Regions from separate parts of the Clostridium sp. JNZ J1-5 genome, predicted to be linked through region 2. Evidence: riboswitches for the same ligand, from Rfam matches in the RefSeq annotation. Region 2 holds a riboswitch; the other holds the start of a gene.
The links. Region 2 has a riboswitch for cyclic di-GMP ahead of ACWW38_RS12175 (methyl-accepting chemotaxis protein). Riboswitches for the same ligand answer to the same signal wherever they lie in the genome.
Positions count from the first base shown of each region.

Region 1: another riboswitch for cyclic di-GMP. It lies ahead of ACWW38_RS02170 (response regulator); the one in region 2 lies ahead of ACWW38_RS12175 (methyl-accepting chemotaxis protein).

Region 1 covers NZ_CM132773.1:430,583-438,859, reverse strand. Annotated here, with positions in the region: gene ACWW38_RS02215 (tRNA (adenine(22)-N(1))-methyltransferase) at 1-551, shown strand, start outside; gene ACWW38_RS02210 (Nif3-like dinuclear metal center hexameric protein) at 542-1,357, shown strand; RNA gene rnpB (RNase P RNA component class A) at 1,557-1,901, shown strand; gene ACWW38_RS02200 (GNAT family N-acetyltransferase) at 2,240-2,614, shown strand; gene ACWW38_RS02195 (CPBP family intramembrane glutamic endopeptidase) at 2,741-3,415, shown strand; gene ACWW38_RS02190 (class I SAM-dependent methyltransferase) at 3,821-4,393, shown strand; gene ACWW38_RS02185 (CGGC domain-containing protein) at 4,416-4,748, shown strand; gene ACWW38_RS02180 (hypothetical protein) at 5,347-5,484, shown strand; gene ACWW38_RS02175 (hypothetical protein) at 5,519-5,650, shown strand; cyclic di-GMP riboswitch class II at 5,688-5,770, shown strand; gene ACWW38_RS02170 (response regulator) at 5,847-6,221, shown strand; gene ACWW38_RS02165 (chemotaxis protein CheC) at 6,211-6,846, shown strand; gene ACWW38_RS02160 (diguanylate cyclase domain-containing protein) at 6,839-7,768, shown strand; gene ACWW38_RS02155 (N-acetyltransferase) at 8,061-8,277, shown strand, end outside.
Region 2 covers NZ_CM132773.1:2,522,070-2,530,346, forward strand. Annotated here, with positions in the region: gene ACWW38_RS12160 (polyamine ABC transporter substrate-binding protein) at 1-80, shown strand, start outside; gene ACWW38_RS12165 (N-acyl-D-amino-acid deacylase family protein) at 102-1,505, shown strand; gene ACWW38_RS12170 (M55 family metallopeptidase) at 1,502-2,302, shown strand; cyclic di-GMP riboswitch class I at 2,643-2,729, shown strand; gene ACWW38_RS12175 (methyl-accepting chemotaxis protein) at 2,846-4,888, shown strand; gene ACWW38_RS12180 (sensor domain-containing protein) at 4,927-6,681, shown strand; gene ACWW38_RS12185 (M15 family metallopeptidase) at 6,903-7,568, shown strand; gene ACWW38_RS12190 (D-cysteine desulfhydrase family protein) at 7,661-8,277, shown strand, end outside.

The DNA of each region.
Region 1 (8,277 bases), 1.5 Mb from region 2:
ACATTAATAGAGGACCAGTAGAAAGAGCAAAAGATAATATAATTAGAGAAAAATTAGATAGAGTTATATCCTGTAGATTAGGTCCAGGATTCACAACTATTGAGCCTTTTGAAGTCGATGGAGCTATTATTGCTGGAATGGGCGGAAACTTAATTAGGGATATTATAGAAGAAAAGAAGGATGTTTTTAAAAGCCTTAAATTTCTAATTTTGCAGCCAGTGCAAAATCCTGACATACTAAGAGAATATCTTTATAAAAGTGGATATAGTATATTAGATGAAGAACTTTGCTTAGATGAAGGTAAGTATTATGAAATAATAAAGGTAAAATATGGTACTAATATTCAAGTTGTAGATAGCATATACTATGAGATTAGTAAGAAGCTAATTGAAAAAAAGCATCCTCTAATTAAAGATTATATAAATTATAAAATAGAAAAATATAGTAACATATTAGGATACATATCAGAGGATACAGAACTAGCGGATAATAGAAAAGCTGAATTAAATGAAAAAATTAAAAAGTTGGAGGAAATATTAAAATGTCTTTAAAGGTTAAAGATATAAAAAATATAGTGGAAAAAATGGCTCCAGTAAATCTTAAAGAGAGCTATGATAATGTTGGGTTAATGGTAGGTGATTTAAACAAAGAAATCACCTCTATACTTTTAGCATTGGATTGTACTCTTGATGTTATAAGAGAAGCATCAGAAAAAGGTTGTAATTTAATTTTTACTCATCATCCATTACTATTTATAAAACCTTCCTCCATTACTTATGAAACTCTTAGTGGAAGAAAGATAAATGAACTCATTAAAAATGATATAAATCTATATTCAGCACATACAAATTTGGATGCAGCTGAAGACGGAATAAATGAAATATTAATGAAGATGTTAGGGTTTAATGATTATATAACTATGGAACTTTCACCTAATAGAAATTCTAAAGAAAATAAAAGTGGTATTGGAAGAATTGCTGCTTTAAATGAGCCTGTTACATTAATAAGTTTATGTAATAAAGTTAAAGAAACATTGAATATTCCATATCTAAGATATGCTGGAGAAGATTTAATGGGAATAAGTAAAGTTGCTGTAGTAAATGGCAGCGGGCAAGATTATTTTTCACTGGCAAAGAATATGGGAGCAGATTGCATTATAACAGGGGATACTACTTATCACTATGTTAGCGATTATTCAGAAGATGGAATTGGAATAATTGATGCAGGACACTTCGGAACAGAATGGCCAGTATTTAAGTTGATGGGAAAAGTCTTGCAGGACAAAATAAGGGGATTAGGATATGATAATACTGTTATTATATCAGAAAGCTTAAAGGATCCATATAAGATAATTTAAGGGGAAGTCATGAGGTAAGAGCTAAGAAATAATAGTTGTGGTGAAAATTCAGCCTTGCTGAATTTTTTCATAAACTCTTACTTTTTACCTATTACCTATTAGTTCTTACCTAAATAGCAAATTGTATAGGGAATCATTTCTTAGCATGGAATTAAAATAAATTTGATTTTTATAAAATAATGTGTTAATATAAAATCTGCGAGTAAGCCAGATGATCGCTGCTGCACAATGTGCAGGAGAGGAAAGTCCGAGCTCCATAGGGCAGGGTGCTGGGTAATACCCAGTGGAGGCAACTCTAAGGAAAGTGCAACAGAGATATACCGCCCTTCTTATGAAGGGTAAGGGTGGAAAGGCGAGGTAAGAGCTCACCAGCGCAATGGCGACTTTGCGGCTATGTAAACCCCACCTGGAGCAAGATCGAATAGGAAGACATATGGGGCTGCCCGTCCTGTCTTCGGGTAAGATCGCTTGAGCCCATTGGTAACAATGAGCCTAGATAGATGATCGTCAAATACAGAACTCGGCTTATAGACTTAGTCGCATATTGAAAACACTACCTTTGTGGGTATGTGTTTTATTTTTTTACAGACTTTTTCATTGTTTTCTTTAATATAATTTTCAATCCAAATAGATATATAATTCTGTTATAATAGAAATGCATGTATTATTTTGTATTTTGTTAAACTAAATGATAAAAATATATGCAATCTTTTTTACTTAATAAGCGATAGTAAAATATGAGGAAACAGATAATATTTATGAAAGGGTAATAGGAACATGGATATAAGAATAATATCGCCTGAAAACAGGAAACAAATTAATGATTTTATTAGTTCCCATTGGTTTTCCACTGATATGGTAATTAGAGGAGAATTAGTTGATATGACAAAATTGGACGGTTTTGTTATATATGATAAAGAAACCATTATTGGATTAATTACATATACAATTAAGAGCAATGAATGTGAAATTATGTCTTTAGACAGTTTGAAGGAAAATCAAGGAATTGGCACTAATCTTGTAAATAAAATTATTGAAATAGCAAGTGAGAAGAAATGTACGAAAATAAAATTGATTACAACAAATGATAATATAAATGCTATACGTTTTTATCAAAAACGAGGATTTGATATGGTAAATATATATCGTAATGCATTGGATACTTCGAGAGAATTAAAACCATCAATCCCTTTACTTGGGGATTTTAATATACCTTTAAAACACGAAATTGAATTTGAAATGGATTTGTTTAAGTAATTATTATTTTTAAGATGGTAAGATCGTATTATTCAAATTGTGACTGATAAAAAATTTTGTTGGTTGGAAGATATTACAGCATGACAAAATATATTATAATAAATTATCAATTAGGATAGGTGAAAAATGAGAATAAGATACGTAATAATTAGCTCAGTAGTTGCATGCATAGTATTATATTTTGTTGAACAATTTCTTCAGGTAAACTATGCGTTAAAAACAGTATCAAAAATTATATTATTTACTATGATACCGTATATGTATATAAATTTATTTGAAAATAATAGTTTAACTAAAGCTATAAATATTAAAAAAATAGATAAAAAACATTTGAAATTAGGATGCCTATTTGGAATAAGCTCATTTTTAATTATATTAATAGCTTATTATTTTTTAGGTCACTTTATAGATTTTCAGAGCATATCAAAAGAATTACAAAACAAGTCTAACATTACTCCAGCAAATTTTGCTTTTATAGGAGCTTATATTACTTTTGGAAATTCTTTTTTAGAAGAGTTTTTCTTTAGAGGGTTCATATTTTTGAATTTATATAAACTAAAATATAAAAAGATAGCTTATGTCTATTCTTCTATACTTTTTGGACTTTATCATATTGCTATTTTTAAAACTTGGTTTAACATATGGATAATAGGATTGGCCCTGTTAGGGCTTATAGCTGTAGGATTTATATTTAACTGGCTTGATACTAAGTCAGAAAACTTTATAAATTCTTGGATAGTTCACATAATGGCAGATAGTGCAATTATATTTATTGGACTTAAAATGTTTAACATAGTTTAACAGTAGTAAAGTTTTTATAAAGCATAATTTACTATAGGCTTATTTATGAATTTAATTCTTATAAGAAATGGATACCCAATAACCGTTATAAAAATGGAAGAAAGAAATAAATATATGGTTGCTCTTGAAAAGGCCAGTATTGAAAACACTATCTAAAAGGTATGTGTTTTATTTTTTACAGATTTTTTTTATTAAGTATTCGATTATATTTGTTATAGATATTTATTTCATTGTTTTCTTTAATATAATTTTCAATCAAAGTTAGTATATAATTTTGTTATAATAGAAATACATGCATTGATTGGTGTTGCATGGTATTAATACATGATAGCTTTATGCTATGTAGCAGTATATAAAAACTCAAACAAATTTTAGTTGGGCAAACTAAAGAAGGAGATGATTTTAATGAAATATAGGGAATCAGGAATGCCGTCAGAAGAGTTATGGCAATCATTTTTTAACCCAGTAGATACTCTTAAACAAATGGGTGTAGAAAAAAATATAAGAACTTTAATTGATATAGGATGTGGCTACGGAACATTTTTAATACCAGCTGCTAAGCTTGTAAGTATGAATGTTATTGGCATAGATGTTGATGAAAAAATGGTAGAAAGTTGTACAAGCAAGATACAAGCTAATCATATTCAAAATGTTTACTTAATTCACGGTGATATATCTACAGAGAGCACTATAGAAGAATTAAAAAAATATAAAACTGAAATTGATTATATAACATTATTTAATATCCTCCATTGTGAGAATCCACTAGATTTGCTTCAAAGTGTTTATGATGTCTTAAATAAGAATGGCAAAATAGGAGTTATACATTGGAGACATGAAGAAACTCCAAGAGGACCATCAATGGAAATTAGGCCTAAATCTGAAACTATAATAGAATGGGCGTCAAAAGTAGGATTTACTTTAGAGAAGCGGATTGAACTTCTACCTTATCATTTTGGTTTAGTGTTTGAAAAATAAAAATAAATAGGGGGTAAAAAGTATGAAAGTTGGGCTTATTAGATGTATGCAAACAGAAGATATGTGCCCTGGTACTACTTGTTTTAGGGTTATGCGAGATAAAAAACTTGCTTTTGATGGAATTGAAGGAGATATTGAGGTAATTGGCGTAAATACTTGTGGTGGCTGTCCTGGAAAAAAAGCAGTAACAAGAGCTGCTGAAATGGTAAAAAGAGGTGCTGACACTATTGTATTAGCTTCCTGTATTAAAAAAGGAACTCCTATAGGATTCGCTTGCCCTTATGCAGAAAGAATGAAGGAATCAATTGAAAAAAGATTAGGTAATAATATAAATATTATCGATTATACTCATTAATAAAAAAACATTCTTGCGTCGTGATTTTCTTATTATAACAAATCCTATCTGATATTATGAAAAGTATGGGTATAAGTATATTGGTACGGGATATCATCCATGGGGAGATAATTCTCGTATATATGTTGCAAATTTATATCAGATTTTTTAATTAATGACGAATTCTATGATTCTTTACTAATGGGATTACTGATTGATTAAATTTCTTCATAATATTCTTTTAATGCAACATAGAAAAGATGTAAATTAACTTAATAAATAGTAATTTAAGTGACGCTCTAAATCTTTGATTTAGCTAGCGGAACTTACTCCTACGTAGAGTAGCGAAGTAGGAGTTTCTTTTAGTTTATGATACTATAAATGCCTATATATCAAGTTTTTTATCGTTATTTATAAATGAAACACCTACTCCATTTCATTACGCAGGTGTAAGTTCGACTGGCCAAATATAAAATTTGGAGTCTCACTTAAATTTCAATTTGTATATTTGATGTAACATAATTTCATATTCAGTTTTGTCATATCTTTCTTATGTTACGCCACAACAGTATTTTATTATGCAACAAATAGTATTTATACAATGATAGGGAGTAGTGATATGAAAATCAGGAAACCAGAACTTGAAGATTTAAATATAATCATAGAAATCTTTAGGAATGCAATTAATATAATAAATGAAAATAATATACACCAAATCACCATTCTTCTTATAGTGAGCTGTGGCAGTAAAAAATGAAGTGAGGATTTTTAATATAATTTGGAGGTATAAAATGAATAGATTGAAATTAGTTTTACCATCACCGGAATATAAAGAAAAACTTCTAGATTACAAAGATGTTAGGACTAGCTTTAGAAGAATGTGCGAATTTAAGATAGATAACTATTGCAACAACTTTTATTAAATGATAATATTTAACTGTTGTAATTTAGATTGATTTAAAATATAAGGGGAACTGTGAAGTACATATTTAATTTGGGCATCTGATATGTATGGAGTTATTGATGCAACCCACCCTATATTCATATTTTTTATGAATATAGGTTTTTTATTTTATACAGAATAACTTATTCCATAATTAAATAGGAGGTATAGTTAAAATGAATATTTTAATTATTGACGATTCTGCTTTTTCCCAAAGAGTAATAGCTAACTTAATTGTGAAATATTTGGATAATGTAAATACTTATTTTGCAAAGGACGGAGAAGAAGGCTTAGAAAAATTCAAAAGTATTAAGCCAAATTATACATTTGTGGATTTATTGATGCCTAAATTAAATGGAGAAGAGCTAATAAAACAAATAAATGAATATGATCCTAATGCAAAAATAATTGTAGTTTCTGCAGATGTTCAGAAAAGTATAAAGGAAGAAATAGATTCATATGGGGTAATGGCATTTATAAACAAGCCTTTTACTGAAGAAAAAGCAAAATCTGTATGTGAAATAATAAGGAATAGTGAAAATGGAATATAGAGTAGAAAGAGAAGACATATTAAAAGAATTATTTAATATAAGTGTAGGTAAATCAGCAAGTATACTGTCTGAAATAATTAATAAAAAAATATTATTAAATGTGCCTAATTTGGAGATTTTAGATTTAAATGAAAAAATAATAGACATGGATAATTATCTTCCAAAGGCAGTACAGGGAAATATAATGGTATCCTCTATATCATTTAAAGATGAACTAAGAGGAAGGGCAAATTTGATATTCCCAGCTGATAAAATGAGAACATTTATAAACTTGTGTTTAAATGAAAATGATGAAAACCAATTAGGCAATATGAATTTTACAGATGTAGATTTCGATATTATAAAGGAAATTGGAAATATAATATTAAACTCAGTTATAGGTGAAATAGGAAATTATCTAAAAATAAAATTAAGTTATACTTTGCCAGAAGTAAAAATATTTAATAAAATAGATTTTGAAAAAAATATAAAGAGTAAAGAGTTTACTCATCTTTTAATGTTATATATAACCTTCAAAATAGACGGCTCAGAAATAGCAGGAGCTATAATAATTAATCTTACTTTAAGTTCATTAAGTGAGCTATTAAATAAAGTAGATAAGATAGAAGATGATTTCTGTGGATAGAATTTTATATGATATATTAAACAATATAAATGAAGGAATAATAATATTAAATGAAGATTTAAAAATTTTATTTTGGAATAGTCATATGGAGCATTTAACTCATATTATTGAGGAAAAGGTAATAAATAATTGTATATATGATGTTATTCCAAGTCTAGATAAAGGTTATTTTAGAGAGATAATGAATTGTGTAATTAATGATGGAAGAAAAATGTTTTTTTCAGCAGCTATGCATAAAGATTTGCTAAATAGTAATAAAAATTTAAATTTGAAGATAAGCAGAATAGATAAAGAGAATTTGAACTTTATACTTGTTGAATTTATTGATGTGACTAATCAATTTTTACGCATTAATCAATTAAAAAAATATGTTAATAAATTATATATTTTAAATAAAGAATTAAAGGAAAAAGAAAGAACTATTAATAAATTAGCTTATTATGATGGACTAACAGGTGTAGCAAATAGAACATTGTTTTATAAGATTGCAGATGAATTTTATAATAATGCTAAAAGAAATAATATTCTTTTAGGTCTTATGTTTATAGATGTTGATAAATTTAAATATATAAATGATACATATGGACATAAAAAAGGGGACGAGGTTCTTATTCATGTAGCTAAAATATTAAGAGAATCCACTAGAAAAGGGGATATAGTTGCTAGACTTGGCGGAGATGAGTTTTTAATATTATTACCATTTATAAAAAATTACAATGATTGTAAAGCTATAGCCTCAAGAATTGTTAATAATACTAAAGTTTTATATTGTAAGGAAGAACAAATAAAAATATCTTTAAGCATAGGTATTAGTATACTACCTAATGATGGAAATGATATTGATGAACTAGTATTACAGGCAGATAGGGCAATGTATAAAGCTAAAAGCCAAGGAGGAAATAGATACTATTCATTTTCCTAATAGTAATTTAAGTTATGTTAAAAATGAAGAAATGGAGCATTATTTTGCTCCATTTCTTTATTTTTGTTTTAGGCTAGCTTATGATAAGTAGTAGGTTATTTTAATTTCAATATAGATTGATATATTTCTATTTAGTAAAAATTACATAATTTTGTTATAATAAGTTTACTGGTATTATGTGATGTTTTGTAATAGTAATTTAGTGTGAATGATATTTGTATAAAATCAATGAGTAAATTTGGCTTATAAACATAGGCTGAATATGTGATATATGGAAACAGAAGGAGAAAATATGATTAAGCAACTAGAAAGCTTTGAAATAGAAGAAGTTATGAATATATGGTTAAAGACTAATATTACTGCTCATAGTTTTATATCAGAGCAGTATTGGATTAAAAATTATAATGTTGTTAAAGAGGAATACATGCCAATTTCTACAACTTTTGTTTACAAAGAGGATGGTATAATTAAAGCATTTATAAGTATTATAAACAATTCATTTATTGGTG
Region 2 (8,277 bases):
CTAAAGCGAAACATTTAAGTGATGTTGGAGATTCAGCAAAAAAATATGATTTAATCTGGTCTGAATTTAAGCAACAATAATTTGATTTAGGAAGTGATTATGTGGATATCTATGATTTAGTTATAAAAAATGGTACCATTGTTGACCCAGAGAAAAAGTATATAAAAATAGGTCAAGTGGGTATTAACGGAACGAAGATATCTATAATTACTAATGAAGAAATAAGTGGAAAGATTGAAATAGACGCAGAAGGTATGATAGTATGTCCTGGATTTATTGATATTCATGGGCATATAGATGGTCATATTGAATGTGCAGAGCTTTCTGCACTTCAGGGAGTTACAACAACTGTAGGGGGGAATTGTGGCTTAAGCCCTTTGGATTTAAAAAAATTTTTTCAAGAGCAAAGTTTAGATGGGTTTCCTATAAATCAAGCACAATTAGTAGGGCATTCTTTTACCTTAAGAAAAGCCGTAGGAATAGAAAGTCCTTATGTTCCTGCAACAAAAGATCAGATTACTCATATGTGTAAGTTGCTGGAGAAATCTATTGAAGATGGAGCAATAGGATTATCCTTTGGATTAGAATATGCTCCAGGATCATCAATAGATGAGATAATGACCTTAAGTAATATTGTAGCAAAATATAAAATGATCATACCAATACACACAAATCTAAATATGCCAGGAGATTTAACATCATTAATAGAAGCTGTAAGGATAGCAGAAGTTACAGGAGCTCATGTACTGATTTCTCACTTTGTATATCAGTATGGAATGGGACTTATGACGGAAGCTCTTGAGATAGTAGATAAGGCTAGAGAAAGAGGCATTAAAGTATCTGCAGATAGCGGAATGTATACCGCCTTTGCAACTTTTATAGGGAGTACTATTTATGATCAGGATTATATGGAGAGATTTGGATGGAAGTTAGAAGATTTACTTGCGTCTACTGGGAAATATAAGGGCAAGAGATTAACACCTGAAATATATAAGGAATTAAGAAACTTCTATAAAAATGACAGCGTAATTTGTTTTACTGGAGTTGAAAATGAAATATATGAAGCTTTATTAAAGGATTATATAATGGTATCTTCTGATACAGGTCCAAGTCCTACAGGTAACGCTAAAGAAGGGCATCCGCAGAACGCAGGTACCTTTCCACGATTTTTCAGAAAAATGGTTAGAGAACAAAAAAGTATATCACTTCTTAAAGCAATAGAAAAATGTACTCTGCTTCCAGCTAACACAATAGGACTTACGGAAAAAGGAAGGATGACTGCAGGAGCTGACGCAGATATTGTTATTTTTGATATTAATAAAATAGAAGACAAAGCAGAATTTCCAGACAGAGGAGAACCAGATGAAAAGCCAAAAGGAATTCATTATGTAATTGTAAATGGTAAGATTGTAGTAAGAGAAGGTAATTTAGTCAAAGGTTGTCTGCCAGGAAAAGTTATTAGAAATAATAGATTCACATATGAAAAGGAGGAAATATATAAATGAAAGTATTTATTAGTGCAGATATTGAAGGTACAACAGGCATTACCAGCTGGGATGAAACTGAAAAGTCTAAGGCTGATTATAACAAGTTTGCTGATCAAATGAATAGAGAAGTAAGAGCAGCATGTAATGGAGCAATAAAAGCTGGAGCAAAAGAGATATTAATTAAGGATGCACATGACAGTGGAAGAAACCTAAATCCTTCCTTGCTTCCGAAAAATGTTAAGATAATTAGAGGATGGGCTGGACACCCTTTCTCTATGGTGCAACAGTTAGACAATACTTTTGATGCAGTATTATTTACAGGTTATCATTCATGGGGAGGTTCTAATGAAAATCCATTGGCTCATACTATGAATCCTTATGATGTAGATTACATTAAAATCAATGGAGAATATGCAAGTGAATTTACTCTTCACGCATATGCAGCAGCATATGTTGGAGTTCCATGTGCTTTCGTTAGCGGAGATAAAGGACTTTGTGAAAATATAAAGTTGTTAAATAAGAATATTAAGACTGTGGCTGTAAATGAAGGGGTAGGAGCATCTACTATAAGCATTCACCCAGACTTAGCTGTTGAAATGATAGAAAAAGAAGTAGAGAATGCATTAAGTGGAGATTTGAATCTTTGCAAATTACAACTTCCAGAAGAATTTGAATTAGAGATTGGATATGTATCACATACAAAAGCCTATAGATTTTCTTTTTATCCAGGAGCAAAATTAGCTTCTCCTAAGGTAATATCATTTAATACAAAGGATTATTTTGAAGTTTTAAGAGCTGTTTTATTTCTAACATAATCTTATAATTAAATTTCATCTTACTATGGATAAGTATTGAATTTAAAATCTATTAAAAAAATAAATTAAGGCTTTAAGGCTTCTCTTCATAGGAGAAGTCTTGATTTTTTATTTGATAGCATAATACTTTTAAATTTTGTGTAAAAATGTAATTTAATTTAAAAGATGGTTTACATTTATGTAGAAAAATGCTATTATATGTTAGTAATTATGATAATTACCTACTTATGGCATGTAGGGGGATATATTTGTTACTAGGTATTGAAACTATAGTAATATACATATTTTGAAGAATAAAAAGTAAAAATTAAGTTTTATATAAGCAAAGATGTATTAAAAATATCGATAATAGCAAATCTATCGAAAGGTAGAGACGCAAAGCTATGGGTCTAAGGAATAAAAATTCTATGACTGCCAGGTTGCCGAAGTATTTACAAAAATAATTATAGAAAGTTTTGTGGATAACTATGTCAAAGGCACTGGTAAATTAGAAGTGTCTTTGGCATTTTTTTATTTATTAAAAAATTATAGGGAGTGAAACAGATGAAGAATAATAAGGGAAAAAAGAATTTTAAGTCATTCACCGGGAGTGTTAGAAACAGATTAATAGCGGTTTCTATAATATCTATTGTGCTGCCGTTAATTATTCTTGGATATGTTTGTTATAAAAAATCTTATACTATTTTACAGAATAAACTTATAGTAACTTCTGGACAAACACTTCAAGAAGTTGATAGATCTATAACTAAATTTTTAGGAGGATTAGAAAATCAACTAGAATTTTTAGCTTCATCAGCTAGTTTTGGGAAAATTGAAGCTGCACAAGGAAACGTATCAGTAGGTAAAAATGAACTTGATATGAGTATAGAACTTTTAAAAAATATAAAGAATTCAAATGAAAATCTATTAGTTGCTTACTTTGCTTCATCAAGTGGTAAAATGTATGCTTATCCAGTACCAAACTTACCTAAAGACTATAATCCAACAGAAAAAGCTTGGTATAAAGATGCTGTAAGCCAAAAGGGAAAGGTTGTATGGAGTAATACATATATAGATGAAAACACTAAAAAGACTATAGTAACTGAATCAAAAGCTGTAGTTGTAGATGGAAAAGTTGTAGGGGTTATGGCTATTGATATTGAACTTAAAGAAATGACAGATAACATAATTAATAGCGTTATTGGAAAAGCAGGTTATGTAGTTTTAACAGATAAAAATGGAACTATGATTGCTCATAGGGATACTAACCTTTTAGGCAAAGATACTATTACTAAGGAGCAGTTTTGGACAAGTGTAAAATCTAAAGAAAGTGGATTTGAAAAGTATACATATGGAGGTAAACAGAAGTTTCTAACTTTTCATACAAACAATAGAACCGGATGGAAGCTTATGGCTATCATGGAGGATACCGAACTGGTAAGTGATACAAATGTAATAATGAAGTTTACCCTATTAATTATAGCTATATGCGCTCTAGTGGGAATATTTATAGCCATTTTACTTGAAAGAAGTATATCAGGGCCATTAAATAAATTAAAAGAAGCATTTGGGAAGGCTTCAGAGGGAGACTTAACTGCTAAGGTTAAGATAAATTCAAAAGATGAATTTGGGGAAATAGGTAATAGTTACAATGGTATGGTTGACAATATAGCAGCTTTAATTAAAAAGGTCAAAAATTCTACTAGTACTGTTTTTGAATCCTCAAAATCCTTATCAGATATTACTGAAAAAACAGCTATGGTTTCTTCTGAAATATCTAGAACAATGGAAGAGGTAGCTAAAGGCATGGATGAAGAGGCTAGAGACACTCAATATGGTTCTGAAGTAGTAAATGAATTAGCCGATAAAATTGAGATTGTATCAAAATCTACAAATAACATGAAAGATATATCTGATGAAACAAATAAACTCAGTGATAATGGATTAAAGGCAGTAAAAGTACTAACTGAAAAATCAAAAGAAAGCGGTATTGCTGCATATAGAGTTGGTGAGATCATAGAAAAAGTAGATAAAAGCTCAGAAGAGATAGGTATAATAACTTCTACAATAGAACAAATAGCACAACAGACAAATCTTTTATCATTAAATGCATCCATAGAGGCGGCAAGAGCAGGTGAACATGGAAGAGGTTTTGCGGTGGTTGCCGAGGAAGTAAGAAAGCTATCAGAGGAATCTTCAAAGGCAGCTACTCAAATAAAAGAATTAATATCAGGAGTGCAAATTCAATCAAAATCAGCTGTAGAATCTATGGATAGTGCTAAAGCTATCATAATAGAACAGGATAAAGCAGTGGAGGAAACTGAGAGTATATTTAGTTATATATCGAATTCTATAAAATCATTAATAGATATGACACAAGAACTAAAAAAATATAGTGATGAAATGGCAGTGAAAAAGGATGAGATTGTAAATGTTATAGGGAATATAACTGCTGCAACAGAAGAAACTTCAGCAGCAACTCAAGAAGTTTCAGCATCTACAGAGGAGCAATTAGCTGCCATGGAAGAGGTATCTTCTCATACTAATGATTTAAGTAAGCTTGCTAGTGAACTTCAAGATATAGTAAATCAATTTCGTCTAGAATAATGAGGAGAATTATTAAGTGTAAATAGAAAGGATAAAATATGTGGGCTTTAGGATTTTCACCTGATTGGATAATAGGCCTTATTGCGGTAGCCTTAGTTTTAGTACATGCATATTTATTTAGACATAAAATTTTTATAGAGAAAGAAGATATATACCGTAGCCTATTCCAAAAAAATTATTTTTCTATATTTTTAATTTGTCCCCAAACCGGAAATATAGTAGACGCAAATTCTGCAGCATGTAATTACTATGGTTATTCTAAAGAGAGTCTATTATCCATGAATATAAATGATATTAATCTCTCTATTACACCAGAAATGTTTAATGAGATTAGTACTGATAATTCTAAAAAAAATAAAGTTTTTAATTTCAAACACAAATTAGCCAGCGGAGAAATAAGAGATGTTGAAGTATATTGGGGAAGTATAAAGTATAAGGGAGAAGATTTAATTTATTCAATGGTACAGGACATTACAGAAAAAAAACTTGCTGATGAAAAAATTATTCGTATGGCATATCATGATATGCTTACAGGATTGCCAAATCGTACTTTATGTAATGACTATTTGAATAACTCGTTAATTAATGCATCTTTAAATAATGATATGGTAGGAATTTTGTTTTTAGATTTTGATAGATTTAAGTGTATTAATGATACTTTAGGACATTTCATAGGGGATAAGCTTCTAGAGAATATTACAGAAAGATTAAAGTTTATTTTAGATAAAAGTGATTTTATTGCTCGAGCAGGTGGAGATGAATTTTTAGTTATATTACCTAAGGTTACCGATAAAGGAAAGATAAAAGCTATTGCTGAGAAGATAGTAAGCGAGTTTAGACAGCCCATAATTATTGATGGATACGAGCTATATACTACTGTAAGTTTAGGAATAAGTGTATATCCTTTTGATGGAACAGATGTAAGGACGTTAATGAAAAATGCTGAAATAGCTATGTATAAAGCTAAAGATTCTGGTAGAGATAACTATAGAGTATTTACTCAGAGTATGAAGAATGTAATATATGATAATTTTTATTTCGCAAACAACCTAAGAAATGCTATTGAAAGAGAGGAATTAGTTGTATATTACCAGCCTAAGATAGATATACAAGAAGGTAAAGTTACAGGAGTTGAAGCTTTAATAAGGTGGGATCATCCAGAGCTAGGGTTAATACCACCAGCAAAATTTATATCAATAGCTGAAGAAACAGGACTTATTGTGCCTATAGGGGAATGGGTACTCCGCAGGGCTTGTGCACAAAACAAGGCTTGGCAGGATGCTGGATATAAGCCAATTAAGATGGCGGTAAACATATCAGCAAGACAATTACAACAAAAGGATTTGTATGAGAAATTAGTTGAAATATTGAAAGAGACTAACCTAGAAGCAAAATATTTAGAGTTAGAAATAACTGAAAGCATAGCAATAAAGAATATTGATAAAACCAATGATATGCTAAATAATCTAAAAGAGCTAGGAGTAAATATAGCTATGGATGACTTTGGCACAGGATATTCAGCATTAAGTTATCTCAACCAAATTTCAATTGATATACTGAAAATTGATCAATCATTTATAAGGAATCTTGCACTTAGTGAACATAACAAGGAAATAGCTGCATTCATAATAAAGATGGCACACGCTCTTGAATTAAAGGTAACTGCAGAGGGCGTTGAAACAGAAGAGGATATTAATTTTCTGAAAAGACATAAATGTGACTATGTGCAAGGATATTATTTTAGCAGGCCAATACCAAGTGACGAATTCGAAAAATTGTTTTTAAAGAGTTAGGAAGTTATATTCCTAACTTTTTTATTAAATCCATCTTAATAAGTGATAATTTTTAAAGAGTTAATATTTAAAATTTAGATAAAAATACCCAACTCTGGTTCTTAATAAATATGTAAGAATTTATTTAATGATTAGTAAGATTGAGGTTATATAATAAATTTAATACTAAAATTTCAAGATATGTAATTAACATATTTATATGGATATGAGGAGGAAGTGTTTTGAGAAGGTTAGTTAAAAAGCTATTATTTATTTTTATAGCTATTGTAATAATAACATCTTTTATATTATTTAATCCAAATAAAGATAGTGACTTAAAAGAGTGCGTTAAGAGTTATAATGATATATTAGTGTTAGTGAACAGAAGATATTATCTGCCTAAAGATTATATACCTAATGATTTGATAGTACCTAATATTAAATTTTCTAGCCATATGACTAATGAAGAAAAGAAAATGAGAAAAGATGCAGCAAAAGCCTTGGAAGATATGTTTAAAGAAGCAAAAAAAGATGAAATTTTTATATATGGGCTTTCAGGGTATCGTTCTTACAGATCTCAAGTTGAGACATATAATCAGAGAATTGAGAGAGTGGGAAGAGAAGAGGCAGATAAATATGTAGCATCACCAGGCCATAGTGAGCATCAAACAGGGCTTGCCATGGATATAACAAATAAAACTGGTGGAGGAAATTTTGGAAAGAGTAAAGAGGGGAAGTGGCTTAAGAGCAATGCAGATAAATTCGGATTTATAATAAGATACCCTAAAGAAAAAGAGCGTATAACAGGATACAATTATGAACCTTGGCATATTAGATATGTTGGTAAAGAAGCTGCTAATGAGATTAAAAATAGAAATTTAGTCCTTGAAGAATACTTAGAAAATTAATAACGTTGTATATATTATTGTTATAGAATAAAATGAAGTTAGTATAATGTTGCCAATATGATACTATAAATCATTAAACTGGAGGAGATGAAATGTTTAAATATCCAAGAAGAGAAGAATTAGGATTTTTACCAACACCTATACAAAAATTAGATAGATTAAGTGAAGCTCTTAATGGGCCAGAAATTTATTTAAAAAGAGATGATTTAACTGGAGGGGTTGTTGGGGGAAACAAAATTAGAAAACTTGAATTTGCACTTGCACATGCATTAGATAATGGATATGATACATTAATTACATGTGGAGGGCTCCAATCAAATCATTGTAGAGCTACTGCTTTTATAGCTTCAAAGTATGGACTTCAATGCCACCTTGTATTAAAGAAAACAGAAGATCCAAAAATAGAAGCCAATTTATTTTTGGATAAATTAGCAGGAGCTCAAATTCATTATATTCCTAGTGAAGAGTATGAAAAAGAATTAGACTATATATTAAAAGAGTTAAAAGAAGAGTTAGATAAGGAAGGTAGAAAAGCATATGTAATTCCTACAGGTGCCTCTTTTGGAATAGGTAACTTTGGGTATATAAAAAGCTGTGAGGAAATAAGTAAGCAGTGCAGAGAAAGTAATATAAATTTTGATTATATAGTGACAGCAGTGGGATCAGGAGGAACATACACAGGATTAAAAATAGGACAAGAATTATTTTT